Regions from separate parts of the Peribacillus muralis genome, predicted to be linked through region 1. Evidence: riboswitches for the same ligand, from Rfam matches in the RefSeq annotation. Region 1 holds a riboswitch; each other region holds the start of a gene.
The links. A riboswitch is a leader RNA that binds a small molecule or an ion and turns the genes downstream of it on or off. The one in region 1 is predicted to bind S-adenosylmethionine.

Region 1 (3,490 bases):
GGAAGCTTATCGATGCTTTTATATTTTTTTGAATATAAGCCGATGGGCTCGATATGAATGGCGCCCGCATTGACGAAATCATATCCATTTTCTTTAATTGCCGACTCCAAGAAAGGCAAGTGTTGGAAATAGTTTGCATCCAATTCCTTATCATTCAACGCCTTATTCGGTAAAACGTAGTCTTGGAATGTTTTGATTTCCAAGTCGATGCCTTTTTCTTTAAGAATTGGCTTCGCTTGTTCAAGGATTTCTGCATGCGGAACATTGGATGCCCCTACGACCAATTTCTCGGTATCGCTGCCACTTTTTTTGTCCTTGTCGCTTCCGCAAGCTGCCAAAGCGATCGATAATACTAAAATTAACGCAAATCCTAAAAACTTCTTCATCTTATTCATCTCCCTTTATCTTTTGTCCAATTTGGATGTAATCACATCTCCAATAATCTGAATTATGAAGACGATAATTAGAATAACGATTGTCGCTACGAGTGTAACGTCATTTTGACTTCTTTGGTAACCTTCCAAATAGGCCAGATTCCCAAGCCCGCCGGCACCGATGACCCCTGCCATTGCGGTATAGCCGACTAATGCGATCGATGTTACCGTGATCCCTGAAACGAGGGCGGGCATCGACTCTGGAAGAAGGACCTTCCAAATGATCGTGCTCGTTTTGGCCCCCATCGATTTAGCGGCTTCGATTACGCCTTTATCGATTTCACGAAGGCCGATTTCCACCATACGTGCATAAAAGGGAGCTGCACCGATAATGAGCGCCGGCAGCGCCGCATTCACGCCGATCATGGAACCGACTAGCGCTTTGGTGAATGGAATGAGCAGGACGATCAAAATAATAAATGGAATCGATCGGAATATATTAACGAGAGCACTGATGATTCCGTTCACAACCCGGTTTTCCCACATATTCCCTTTAGCTGTCAAGAACAGGACCAAGCCCAATAGTATCCCGATAAAGAAAGTCGCCACTACAGAGATGCTAGTCATATACAATGTTTCTTTTGTTGCCTCAATCATTTTTTCCCAATCCATATTCGGCAATAATTCTTCAAGCATGAGTGATCACCTCCACGCCTACCTGCTGTGCTTTAACGAATTCGATTGCGCGGAGCATTTCATCCTCTGTGCCGTCAAGGTGAATGAACAATGTTCCATATGAGCCGCTTCTGGTTTGGGATATCTTACCTTGAACGATATTGACATCCAACTCGAAGTTACGTACGAGCTTGGTTATCAACGGGCTTTCCGCATGATCTCCTACAAAAGTCATTTGAATCACTTTACCTTCTGGAAAGCGTTCGAATAAATGGTCCATCGTTTCCTTCGTTTCTTCTGGCTCCGTCACCTGTTGCACGAAACGCTTCGTCATCTGTTCCTGAGGATCCCTGAACACATCGAGGACTGGACCTTGTTCAACGACCTGCCCGTTTTCCATTACAGCCACACGATGACAGATTTTCCGGATTACATGCATTTCATGTGTGATCAACACAATCGTTAACCCAAGCCGCTGATTGATATCAACGAGCAATTCGAGTATGGAATCCGTGGTCTGTGGGTCCAAAGCGGAAGTCGCTTCATCACACAGCAGTACTTTCGGATCGTTGGCAAGGGCCCTTGCGATACCAACCCTTTGCTTTTGCCCGCCGCTCAGTTGTGAAGGATATGCCTTCTCCCTGCCTTCCAGTCCGACCAATTTGATCAATTCGTTGACACGCTTCGTCCGTTCAGTTTTCGAAACCCCCGCAATTTCCAACGGAAAGGCTATATTCTCCTGAACGGTCCTGGACCACAACAGATTGAAGTGCTGGAATATCATGCTGATTTCCTGACGGGCCTTGCGAAGCTTAGCTCCTTTGATTTTGGAAATTTCCTTATCTGCTACGATAACGGATCCTTCAGTCGGTGTCTCCAAGCCATTGAGCATTCTGATCAAGGTACTTTTCCCTGCCCCGCTGTAGCCAATGATACCGAAAATCTCACCTTTATTTATTTCAACGTTTACGTTATTTACAGCCCTGATCGTATCGCTGCTTCCTTTTCCTGTCCGAAACAGCTTACTGACCTTCGTCAATGTAATCATTCTTGCTCACCTCTTTTATCCTATAAAACCTATGAACTTAGTTGCTTTCTCTACATAATCCAGCTTGCGTTTCTTTACCCATGCACATGCTTAGGGTTTCCTAAATTTAAAAATAAAAAAACCTTTCTGCATGAGCAGAAAGGCAGATAAAGAAACTGGCCTTCCTCTCATCTTCCAAAGTGTTTACACTTTGTGTGAATTGGCACCTTTCCAAGGAAAAACCTCCTTGTCGGTTGCCGGGCTTCATCGGGCACATCCCTCCACCTCTCTTGATAAGAGCTAATATATAGAATATTTCGTACATCATTACGTTCATTAGTATGGAGAAATTTTATCACAGATAAAAAAGGAGTGCAATGTATAATATTTCTAGAACAAAAAATATCAGGACTTTTTACTTAAATCGATTTGGATGCCAGTGAAACGATATCCGTCGCTTTTTCGATGGCCTGCTCTAAATCCTCTATTAAGTCTTCTACGTTTTCTATCCCGATGGATAGCCGGACTTGATCGGCACTCACCCCTGATTTTACCAGACCTGCATCATTCAGCTGTTGATGGGTGGTGCTGGCAGGATGGATGATTAAACTTTTCGCATCGCCGACATTCGCTACATGTGACCATAATTCGACTGAATTGATGAGCCTTGCCCCTGCTTCACGATCTCCCTGGATTCCGAAGGTCACGACGGCCCCCGCTCCTTTAGGCAAATATTTATCGGTAAGCGGCTTATCCGGGTGATCCTCATCAGCTGGATGTGATACCCATTTCACGGCAGGATGATTTTTCAAGTATTGAATGACGGTCTTCGTATTTGCAAGATGCTCCTTCATTCTGACATGCAGCGTTTCTAGGCCAAGCGTAAACTGGAAGGCACTTTGGGCACTTAGGGCAGGACCTAAATCACGAAGCAATTGCACCCTGGCTTTTGTAATGAAGGCCGCAGGACCAACTGCCTCGGCATATACCAAGCCATCGTAGCTTGGATCAGGCTCCGTAAAGCCAGGGAAGTTCGGCGAGTTCCAGTCGAATTTGCCTCCATCCACGATGACACCGCCTAATGTCGTTCCATTACCCAAGAGCCATTTCGTAGCGGAATGGATGACTATATCCGCTCCAAAATCTATCGGTCTGCAAAGGTAAGGTGTAGCAAAGGTGTTGTCGATGATCAAAGGTATGTGGGCTTCATGGGCGATTTTTGCCACTGCTTCGATATCGAGGACCCGCAAACTGGGATTTCCAATCGTTTCAGCGAAAATGGCCTTCGTTCTTGGCGTAATCGCCCTCCTAAAATTCTCAGGATCATCGGGAGATACGAACTTCACTTTAATTCCGTATTTAGGAAGGGTGTTTTCAAAAAGGTTATACGTGCCCCCATATAAGGTAGAGGCAG
Region 2 (3,490 bases), 1.8 Mb from region 1:
CTTTTATGAACGGGAATATGGCGTCAAGCTCGATCCAAAAAGTGAAATAGCCATTCTTTTTGGCGGTAAGGCAGGACTTGTCGAATTGCCGCAGTGTTTATTGAATCCAGGAGATACGATACTCGTACCAGATCCCGGCTATCCTGATTATCTTTCCGGTGTCGTTTTGGCTCAGGCGCAAATGGAACGCATGCCGTTGAAGGAGGAAAATGCTTTTCTACCGAATTACGAAGCTATACATAAAGATGTGCTCGATAAAGCCAAAATGATGTTCTTGAACTATCCGAATAATCCTACAGGTGCATCCGCAACCGGAGAATTTTTTAGCGAAACCGTATCCTATGCTAAAGAGCATTCAATTTGTGTGGTCCATGATTTTGCGTATGGGGCAATAGGTTACACTGGAAGAAAACCGATTAGCTTTCTCCAGGCAGAGGGAGCGAAGGATGTCGGGATAGAAATATATACACTCTCGAAAACTTACAATATGGCAGGATGGAGGGTCGGCTTTGCTGTAGGCAACAAAAGTGTCATTGAAGCTCTTGAACTGCTGCAGGACCATTTATATGTGAGCCTTTTTCCGGCGATACAGGAGGCTGCAGCAACCGCCTTGCTTGATTCGCAAGAGTGTGTAGAGGAATTGGTGAAGGTGTATGAGGGGCGCAGGAATGTTTTCATCGAGGGGTTACGGGACATTGGCTGGGAGGTTAAAGCTCCGGATGCTTCTTTTTTTGCCTGGCTTAAAATACCAACGGGATTCACCTCCGAGAGCTTTGCCGATCATTTATTAACGCACGCCCACGTGGCGGTAGCTGCTGGAAATGGGTTCGGCGAATTTGGCGAAGGATACGTCAGGGTCGGGCTTCTGACCTCCGAAGAGCGGCTCAAGGAGGCTGTAGGGCGGATACGCAGGTTAAATCTGTTTTAAACTTTAGTGAATCCTCATACAATTAAAAACTTATTGACAAAGTATGGATTACCTGTCAGAATACTAAATAAATTCTTAATCTTTCGAAACTACCATGTACCTATATATCAGCGTTTTCTTATTTTGAGCAGGTGGAGGGACTAGCCCGATGAAGCCCAGCAACCGACCGTAATTCCATTGTAAGATGGGGCGGAATCCTCCGCCGGACTTTCTCGTCCACAGGGCACGGTGCTAATTCTTGCAGCATATGTGCTGGGAGATAAGAAGATGGCTTTTTTAAAGCCTCTTCGTCATGAAGGGGCTTTTACTATTATTAAAGAGTCCGATAATGACTTCGTGAGATTACTAACGTGTTATAGGAGTGATCAAATGAGCGAGATAATCGCCACTTATTTAATTCATGATTTTAATGGGAATCACGAAAAAAAAGCGGAAGGCATCGCCTTGGGCCTGACTGTAGGAACATGGACGGACCTGCCCCAGCTGGTTCAAAAGCAGCTGGAAAAGCATAAGGGTCGCGTCGTCTCCGTATCGCCGCTTTCCGAAGAAGAGGGGGCAAACCGGTACTTCGATCGTAAGGTGTATCGTTCGATCATTAAAATCGCGTATCCGGCAGGAAATTTCTCAAATGATTTGCCAGCCATTTTGACCACGGTCTTCGGAAAACTGTCATTGGACGGTGCGGTTAAATTGATCGACCTTGATTTTATCGGGGATATCGAAAAAGCTTTCCCCGGTCCCAGATATGGCATTACAGGAATCAGGAAAAAGATTGGAGTGTATGACCGGCCGCTAGTCATGAGCATTTTCAAAGGTGTATTAGGGCGTGATCTAACGTTCCATAATGAGCAATTGAAGCAACAAGCGTTGGGGGGTGTCGACCTTGTTAAAGATGATGAAATCCTCTTTGATCAGGGACAGACGCCATTTATTGAAAGAATCAAAACCGGCAAGAAAATATTGACCGAAGTCCATGAAAGTACTGGTCACCGGACGTTATATGCCGTCAATCTATCAGGAAAGACATTCGAGTTATTGGATAAGGCGAAACAAGCGGCAGATGCGGGTGCAGACGCTTTATTGTTCAACGTCCATACATATGGCTTGGATGTATTGCAAGCCCTGAGTGAACATGATCAAATCAAGCTGCCGATCATGGCCCATCCGTCATTTAGCGGAGCGTTGGGCTCATCCTCCTTTTATGGTGTCGGCTATCCACTATTGCTTGGTAAATTAGTCAGGCTATCAGGTGCGGATCTATCATTATTCCCATCCCCTTATGGAAATGTCGCACTTGAAAAAGAGGAAGCATTGGCGATCGCCAGTGCATTGACGAAAGACGAACCTTCATGGAAAGAAGCATTTCCAGTTCCTTCAGCTGGTATTCATCCAGGGATGGTACCCGATTTGATCAAGGATTTCGGACTGGACAGTGTCATCAATGCCGGAGGCGGAATACACGGGCACCCTGACGGAGCTAAGGGCGGGGCAGAGGCCTTTCGTTCTGCTGTGGAAGCCGTCCTTGAAGGAAAGGACCTAGCTGAGGCGGCGTCAAATGAAGAAGCATTAAAAAAAGCGCTTGTTTTATGGGGAGGACTATGAGAAAGCATGAAACCAATCATCTTTTGTGATTTTGACGGAACGATAACCAACACGGATAACATCATTTCCATCATGAAAAAATTCGCTCCCCCGGAATGGGAAAGGTTGAAGGATGACGTTCTTCGGCAAAAAATCAGCATATCCTCTGGGGTTGGGGAAATGTTTTCCCTGCTTGATAGTGACCTGAAGGCAGAAATCATTCAATTCGTGAAGGAGAAAGCACACATCCGGCCAGGTTTCCATGATTTCGTTGAGTATACGAAACAAGCTGGGTTTCCTTTATATATCGTAAGCGGAGGCATGGATTTTTTCATTGCCCCACTATTAAATGACATCTTGCCCACAGGCACGGTTTTTTGTAACAATGCCCACTTTGATAAGAAAAAGATCTATATTGAGTGGCCGCATGCTTGTGATGAGCAATGTAATAATGAGTGCGGCTGCTGTAAGCCGTCGATTATGAGGCAAATGGCTGGTGCGGATGACTTCATGTATGTAATTGGTGATTCCGTGACTGATTTTGAAGCGGCAAAACGGGCTGATTTTGTTATAGCCCGTGATATATTGCTTGAGAAATGCATAAGTGAAGGTCTGCCGCATCGAGGGTTCGAAACGTTTTATGATGTAATGGAGATTTTAAAGCAGCGTGAGGAGGTAAAGTCTTGAACACCGATACGAAGGAGTGGCTGGAGCTAGCGGAAATCAAAGCGGAACTCGCCGAACGAGATTGGTTTATGGGTACAAGCGGAAACCTTTCCATCCGCGAGCCCGATGGCCCAACCTTTTATATTACGGCAAGCGGTAAGGACAAACGAAAACAAACGGATTCCGATTTTTTATTGGTAGATTTAAAAGGAAGCCCCGTCCAGGAGACGGAGCTGAGGCCCTCCGCGGAAACGCTACTTCATACCGTCATTTATGGGAAAACCAAAGCGAATTGTGTACTTCATGTCCACACAG
Region 3 (3,490 bases), 1.7 Mb from region 1:
GATATGCTCAGGCGTCGGTTGATCGGGATTCCCTTGACCCAGGTTAATCACGTCATGCCCTTGCGCAGTAATCGCATTGACCTTTGCGACCAATGAAGCAAAAAACTGCTTGGGGAGTTCCTGAAGCTGCTTCGATTTTTCGAATTGCAACATTTATTCACCTTCTCTGAAATTTCTTGAAATTCTAGTCACAAATGATATATGTTTATCATAGTCTTGTAAAGCATTTTTTACTTATGGAGGTTTTTATTGATGAAATGGAAAATAGCTTGTATCCAGATGGATATTGCCTTCGGACAACCGGATATCAATTATCAGCATGCTGAACAATGGGTGGAGAAGGCCGTAAACGCAGCGGCCGATATCGTAATTTTACCAGAGCTATGGACTACGGGCTATGACTTGACCAGATTGAATGAGATTGGTGATGTAGAAGCCGAAAAGACGATCGGATTTATAAAAAATATGGCGCGAAAGCACCAAATCCATATCGTTGGCGGGTCCATCGCCAAAAAAACGCACAAAGGCATATATAACACGATGATCATCATCGATAAAAACGGAAACCTCGTTAAAGAATATGATAAGCTTCACTTATTTCAGTTAATGGATGAACATCATTTCCTGCAGCCAGGCGAGAATGATGGTTTATTTACACTTGATGACAAAATATGTGCTGGTTTCATTTGTTATGACATTCGCTTTCCGGAGTGGCAGCGTGCCCATTCCGCTCGCGGGGCAGAAGTTCTGTTCGTTACCGCAGAATGGCCGAAGCCTAGACTTGATCACTGGAGGAGCTTATTGATCAGCCGTGCCATCGAAAACCAGGCCTATGTTGTAGCCGTTAACCGTTCAGGATCGGATGTCAACAATGTATTTGCCGGTCACTCCATGATCATTGACCCTTGGGGCCGTATCGTAAGTGAGGCCGGTGAGGAAAGCGAACTGTTGACAGGCACCTTGGACTTCACCGAAGTATCGAGCGCTCGCAGCAAAATACCGGTATTCGAAGATCGCCGTCCTGATTATTATTAATTTGCCATTGACAAACTATTTAAAAGATTGATATCATTTTCCCGAAGATTAAAATTTCAGAAAACATATAAACTCTTATCAAGAGCAGGCTGAGGGATTAAGGCCCTATGAAGCCCAGCAACCGACTGTAATACCATTGTGAAATGGGGCGGATACACCGCCGGATTGCAAAATCCGCAGAGCACGGTGCCAATTCCACCAGAAAACACTTTTCTGGGAGATGAGAGGTCCGAAGCTAATACTTCTGCCTCTTTCTATATGAAAGAGGCTTTTTTATTCTTATTTTTAATGGAGGGGAAAGAAATGACTCAAAACCATTCGAATTTCAAAAGATTGACAAGCGTAACGGCCATTATCCTTGCAAAAAAATTGGGGCTTGTAGATGCCGATGCCAATTTAAGCTGTAAAGAAATTGGTGATGGTAACTTGAATTATGTGTTCCATATAACAGACACGGCCACGAATAAAGGGATAATCATCAAGCAAGCGGTCCCTTATGCCAAGGTGCTTGGCGAAAGCTGGCCGCTGACATTGAAAAGGGCTGCCATTGAAGCGAATGCCCTTATCCATTTCCGAAGCTATTGCCCCGAATTCGTACCGCAAGTCTATTATTCGGATGAACAGCTAGCCATCACGGTCATGGAAGACTTATCACACCTAAAAATTGTCAGAAGCGGTTTTATTGATGGCGATCCGTTTCCATTGCTTTCGCAGCATATTGGGGAGTATGTTGCGAAGACGTCCTTTTACACTTCCGATTATCATTTGGAGCCCTCCGCAAAGAAAGAAGTGGCACGGCACTTCACGAATCCGGAGCTCTGCAAAATTACGGAAGTCTTTATTTTCACCGATCCTTTTTTCGAAGAGCTGCCTGGTGATTTCGAGGTGGAATTGACGGATGCCGCCAAAACGATTTGGGATGATCAAGAAGTGATACTGGAAGTGGCTAAACTGAAACAAAGCTTTGAAACCGAACAGGAAGCCTTGCTCCATGGAGATTTACATACAGGAAGCATCTTTGCAAGTGAAACCGAAACAAAAGTAATCGATCCTGAATTCGCTTTTTATGGACCAGTCGGTTTTGATCTTGGTCAATACACCGCCAACCTCCTCTTTCAGGCGGTCACTCGAAATGTAGCGGGAAAAGAAGAAATTTTTACACATCTCGATCAATTTTGGCGGTCATTCGAAAAAACATATACGGAACTTTGGAACACCCAGAATAAAAGTCCGTTCCGCCATGTGACTGGCTATCTCCCCTATTTACTGACTAAATTCAAGCGGGATGCATTCGGTTTTGCCGGCTGTGAACTGATTAGAAGAACCATCGGCCTCTCTCATGTCGCTGATTTAAATGTCATGGAAGATAAAGAAACGAAAATCGCAGCCAAAACGGCGACATTGAACCTCGGTGCTTTGTTAATAAAAAAACGGGAAGAATTAGATGTTCCAGCGGTCATTGATTTGGTAAAGCAACAAACGCTGACTTCTTATTCACCCATCTAAAAGGAGACCTGCACGTGACGACGTTAGCACCATTACCATATTCGGTACAATGGGAAAATACCCATATCACATTATTGAATCAACAAGCCCTTCCTGCCATCACTGAGTTTATTCATCTTCATTCAGTCGAGGATGTTTATGACAGCATCCTGACATTGAAGGTACGCGGCGCTCCAGCGATTGGACTGACCGCTGCATTCGGGGTGGCACTTGGTGCCAAGCAGGAAGCTGCAACGGATTTAGCCGATTTCAAAAAAAATGTAACGGAACATATCGAGAGGCTCGCCTCTTCAAGGCCCACTGCCGTCAATCTTTTTTGGGCATTGAAGAGAATGAAGAATATTTTGCAGGAGGCCCAGAGCATATCAGCTGCCAAGGAAGCACTTGTTTTCGAGGCTAAGGCCATCTTTGCGGAAGACGAAGAAATGTGCAGGAAAATCGGGGAGCATGGCTTATCGCTATTCGAAAAAGGGGATTCCGTATTAACGCATTGCAACGCCGGTGGAATTGCCACTGCCCGCTATGGAACAGCCCTGGCTCCGTTCCACCTTGCTAAAGAACGGAATTTCCCGCTGAAAGTGTATGCCTGTGAAACCAGACCTGTTCTGCAGGGTGCGCGATTGACCGCTTGGGAACTGATGCAAGCAGGGGTTGACGTCACCTTGATCTCTGATAACATGGCGGCCCATACGATACACCAAAAGGAAATCGATGCCATTATAGTCGGGGCCGACCGCATTGCAGCAAATGGAGATACAGCCAATAAAATAGGGACATTGGGCTTGGCCATCTTAGCCAAGCACTTCGGGATACCATTTTATGTGGCGGCTCCATCAAGCACCTTCGACCTCTCTCTCGAATCGGGTGCTTCCATTCCAATTGAAGAACGAGATGGAGCCGAAATCACCTATATTCAAGGCATCAGGGTCGCCCCGGAAGACGTCAGCAC
Region 4 (3,490 bases), 1.8 Mb from region 1:
TCATTGATTTTCCGATCGTTTATTTTCTTCAAGTCCCCGCCGTTGCTATTGATGAAGTCATTCGTGCCAATATAAACGATGAAAGTGTCCGCTTTATCCAATTTAGTATGGATGCGGTAATCATCAAGCTGTTTGATGACGCCATCCGTTTCCTGCCCTTTGATGCCATAATTCCAAAAGCTAACCTTCTGTTCTGTCTCAGGATTGTTCAATTCATCCTTTAGGCCTTCTACATAACCTTCCCCATGCTTATCTCCTTTACCATAAGTTAAAGAATCGCCAAAAGCCATGACCCTTTGCATCTTGTCCGACTCCGCAGCTTGAAATTCAAATGCTACAAAACAAATAACTAGTACAATCATTAGTAGACCTGTTAATTTTTTCATTTATTTCTCCTTTTATCTTTTTCTAAGAAGTGTTTTATATGTTAAATACCCAAAAATCAGCATTCGTAACAATAAAAATGCACTGGCAGATAAAGAGGAGAAAGTGTATGATAATATAAAACTTTCAGATGATTTGGTTATATACACATTTCATTAACAAATTTATGAAATGGGCACTTCTGGATGTTGAAAAAAGTAATGGATTGGAGAGTAGATGATGAACGAGTACATACAATTCAGAGAGGCTGAATTATCGGATTTGCCTAAAATTGTGGAAATATATAATTCGACAATTGCCTCAAGAATGGTCACTGCAGATACGGACCCGATAACTGTACAATCGAGGGTTAATTGGTTTGAGGAGCATAATTCAGAAAGTAGACCGCTATTTGTCATTACTTTAGAAGGAGAAACTGCAGGATGGATGAGCTTTCAATCTTTCTACGGACGGCCTGCCTATAATTCCACAGCAGAGATCAGCATCTATATCGATGATTATTTCCGGGGAAAAGGAATCGGACGGGTTTCGATTCAAAAGGCTATTGAAGTAAGCCCGAAATTAGGGGTAAAGACTCTATTAGGATTCATATTTGCTCACAATATACCTAGCATGAAGCTCTTTTCCAAATTTGGTTTCGAAGAATGGGCACACTTACCTCAAGTTGCCGAGCTGGATGGCATTGAACGGGATTTAGTCATCCTTGGTAAACGCATTGATGGATAATCATTAACTTAAAAGCTATTGCCTTAGGCAATAGTCTTTTTATTTTCACGAAGAAGTCCATCAACCTAATTGAACCAGAGTATTTAAAAATACCTATACACTTTCTGAAGAGAAAAATATTCAGCTTCCCTTGTCTTTGTTAACGCATTTAACAGGGTGTCCAATTCTTGACTTGCTTGAATCGTCAGTAGACTGTTTATACCGAAATTCTCCGCCAATTCAATCATCTCTTGCCTTTTTTCTTCTATTATTTCAGGGGTTATCTTTCGGGAAAACAATTTATATACACCTCCCATAAATTCAATATTTTTACACTATAATCATAATGAAATTCATAGTTAAAATCAACTATTTACTTGTTGCGAAATTGTGTTTCCACACCCGTTAAATGTGACAAATTACTCATGACTTTTTCAAATGTGTATTTTTTGTGACACCCGCTCTTAAGACGTCAAAAAAGCATTCACCCATGTACACTGTGAATGCTTTTGCCATTTATATTTTATTTCATTATGACGAAATGATAGCCTTACCTCTTGCTATGTCATCCACTCTGTAGGAGATTCACTATCAGTCCTATTTATAACGATCTTATATTCATCTTCCAAAACTTTTAAAGGGGCATCATAAAGGTGCCTTTCATCAGAGGTTTTGTATACTCCTTTCGCCAATAGCTCCTCTATCAGCAACGCCTTTCTCTGCTCGATACCCTTGAATATTTCTGCCATGTAAATGGCTCCTTTCCTTGTCCGCTTATAGCCTAAGCTGTCTTTACAAGTCTCATTTTCACCAAATTATATATACCTTTTCTATTATGTCCTTAAACGCTATTTTGCAAAAATAAAAGCCTCTTCAATTAAAGAAGAGGCTGACAGGGTCCGGACGGCTCTTCTTATCTTCCAAGCAAACGCTTGTTGGATGTAGCACAGTTCCCAATACGGGTCTGCTGCCGAGGTTTCATAGGGCCAAGTCCCTCCACCTCTCTGGATAAGAATTCAATTATATAAATGATGTGAACATAATAATATCCCAATAATTCACAAAAGTCAATTACCTGTTTCCCCGCTTTTTTTCTCTCTCCCCCTTCAAAGCCGGGTTGCATTTTCTTGGCTTTCTGATATGATGTCAGTAATTACATACAACACACACCACTAGGGGAGTCTTTTTAAGACTGAGATGGAAGTCATTCCGGACCCTTTGAACCTGAACCGGCTCATACCGGCGGAGGAAAGTGGATGATATAGGTCCATTCCTTATATCCATCTGCCCCGTTCCGTTATTCAGGAACGGGGTTTTATTTTGGCAGTAAACATTTCCATACATTTTAAGGGGGATACGATGAAGCATACTAAATCAAAAACCTTCAGTGACAGACTTCATGAAAGTGCAAAGGAAATCTGGAAAAGGAACCATTCACATCCCTTTGTCCAAGCGATCGGGAACGGAACGCTTCCTGAGCATAAATTCGCTTATTACTTAAAGCAAGACTATATCTATTTGATGGATTATTCCAAGCTTTTCGCTTTAGGAGTCATTAAAGCGCATAATGTTGAAACCATGGCAAAATTTGCGGAAATCTTGAATGAAACGATTCAGATTGAAATGGATATCCATAGGCAATATGCCTTGGAATTCGGAATCACCTCCAAGCAATTGGAGGATACCGAGCCTACTCCCACCACACTTGCCTATTCAGGTTATATGCTAAATGCAGCCCAGCATGGGACACTGGCCGACCTGATTGCCTGTCTCCTTCCATGCGCTTGGGATTATTATGAAATCGGCTTGCTTTTAAAAGAACGAAACGGTAAAGACTTGGACAATAATCGCTATTCGAAATGGATTGAATCCTATTCCTCCCCAGAATTTGGTGAAGCGCACAAGTGGCTGATAACCTTATTGGAGGAATTGACGGAAGGTATGCCCGAAAAGGAACTGCAGCGATTGGAAAAGCACTTCTTGGTTACATCCCGCTATGAATATTTATTCTGGGATATGGTTCAAAATGAGCAGGATTGGCCGTTATAGGTCGTAGACATGATGTTTAGCCCAATTAAAAAAATGACGCTGACGGCAATGATCACGGCCATAACGACTTTAACAAGCTCCTTTCTATTCATCCCGGTAGGATTTGTGAAAGCTTTTCCGATTCAACACCTGGCCAATATCCTGACTGCCGTTTTACTCGGTCCTGCTTATGCGGTAACACAAGCTTTCCTAGTTTCCTTGATTAGAAACATATCTGGCACAGGTTCAATTTTCGCCTTTCCGGGCAGCATGTTCGGTGCCCTCTTGGCTGCTTTCCTTTATCGCAGGACACAACGCTTGACATTCGCATGTATTGGGGAAGTGACGGGGACCGGCATTCTAGGTTCACTTG

Region 2: it holds a riboswitch for S-adenosylmethionine, as region 1 does, so the genes downstream of both, mtnW (2,3-diketo-5-methylthiopentyl-1-phosphate enolase) here and ABE28_RS21775 (methionine ABC transporter ATP-binding protein) in region 1, are expected to answer to the same signal.
Region 3: it holds a riboswitch for S-adenosylmethionine, as region 1 does, so the genes downstream of both, mtnK (S-methyl-5-thioribose kinase) here and ABE28_RS21775 (methionine ABC transporter ATP-binding protein) in region 1, are expected to answer to the same signal.
Region 4: it holds a riboswitch for S-adenosylmethionine, as region 1 does, so the genes downstream of both, ABE28_RS06625 (Fur-regulated basic protein FbpA) here and ABE28_RS21775 (methionine ABC transporter ATP-binding protein) in region 1, are expected to answer to the same signal.

The regions. Positions count from the first base shown of each region.
Region 1 is NZ_CP017080.1:4,469,037-4,472,526, forward strand. Features, by position in the region: gene ABE28_RS21765 (MetQ/NlpA family ABC transporter substrate-binding protein) at 1-386, opposite strand, end outside; gene ABE28_RS21770 (methionine ABC transporter permease) at 402-1,070, opposite strand; gene ABE28_RS21775 (methionine ABC transporter ATP-binding protein) at 1,063-2,097, opposite strand; SAM riboswitch class I at 2,262-2,376, opposite strand; gene ABE28_RS21780 (O-acetylhomoserine aminocarboxypropyltransferase/cysteine synthase family protein) at 2,496-3,490, opposite strand, start outside.
Region 2 is NZ_CP017080.1:2,715,503-2,718,992, reverse strand. Features, by position in the region: gene ABE28_RS13150 (pyridoxal phosphate-dependent aminotransferase) at 1-928, shown strand, start outside; SAM riboswitch class I at 1,044-1,194, shown strand; gene mtnW (2,3-diketo-5-methylthiopentyl-1-phosphate enolase) at 1,298-2,530, shown strand; gene ABE28_RS13140 (2-hydroxy-3-keto-5-methylthiopentenyl-1-phosphate phosphatase) at 2,537-3,196, shown strand; gene ABE28_RS13135 (methylthioribulose 1-phosphate dehydratase) at 3,193-3,490, shown strand, end outside.
Region 3 is NZ_CP017080.1:2,719,085-2,722,574, forward strand. Features, by position in the region: gene ABE28_RS13150 (pyridoxal phosphate-dependent aminotransferase) at 1-153, opposite strand, end outside; gene ABE28_RS13155 (carbon-nitrogen family hydrolase) at 253-1,035, shown strand; SAM riboswitch class I at 1,108-1,262, shown strand; gene mtnK (S-methyl-5-thioribose kinase) at 1,339-2,541, shown strand; gene mtnA (S-methyl-5-thioribose-1-phosphate isomerase) at 2,556-3,490, shown strand, end outside.
Region 4 is NZ_CP017080.1:1,378,746-1,382,235, reverse strand. Features, by position in the region: gene ABE28_RS06640 (DUF459 domain-containing protein) at 1-386, opposite strand, end outside; gene ABE28_RS06635 (GNAT family N-acetyltransferase) at 604-1,110, shown strand; gene ABE28_RS06630 (aspartyl-phosphate phosphatase Spo0E family protein) at 1,194-1,388, opposite strand; gene ABE28_RS06625 (Fur-regulated basic protein FbpA) at 1,650-1,838, opposite strand; SAM riboswitch class I at 2,000-2,104, opposite strand; TPP riboswitch at 2,254-2,357, shown strand; gene tenA (thiaminase II) at 2,449-3,138, shown strand; gene thiW (energy coupling factor transporter S component ThiW) at 3,148-3,490, shown strand, end outside.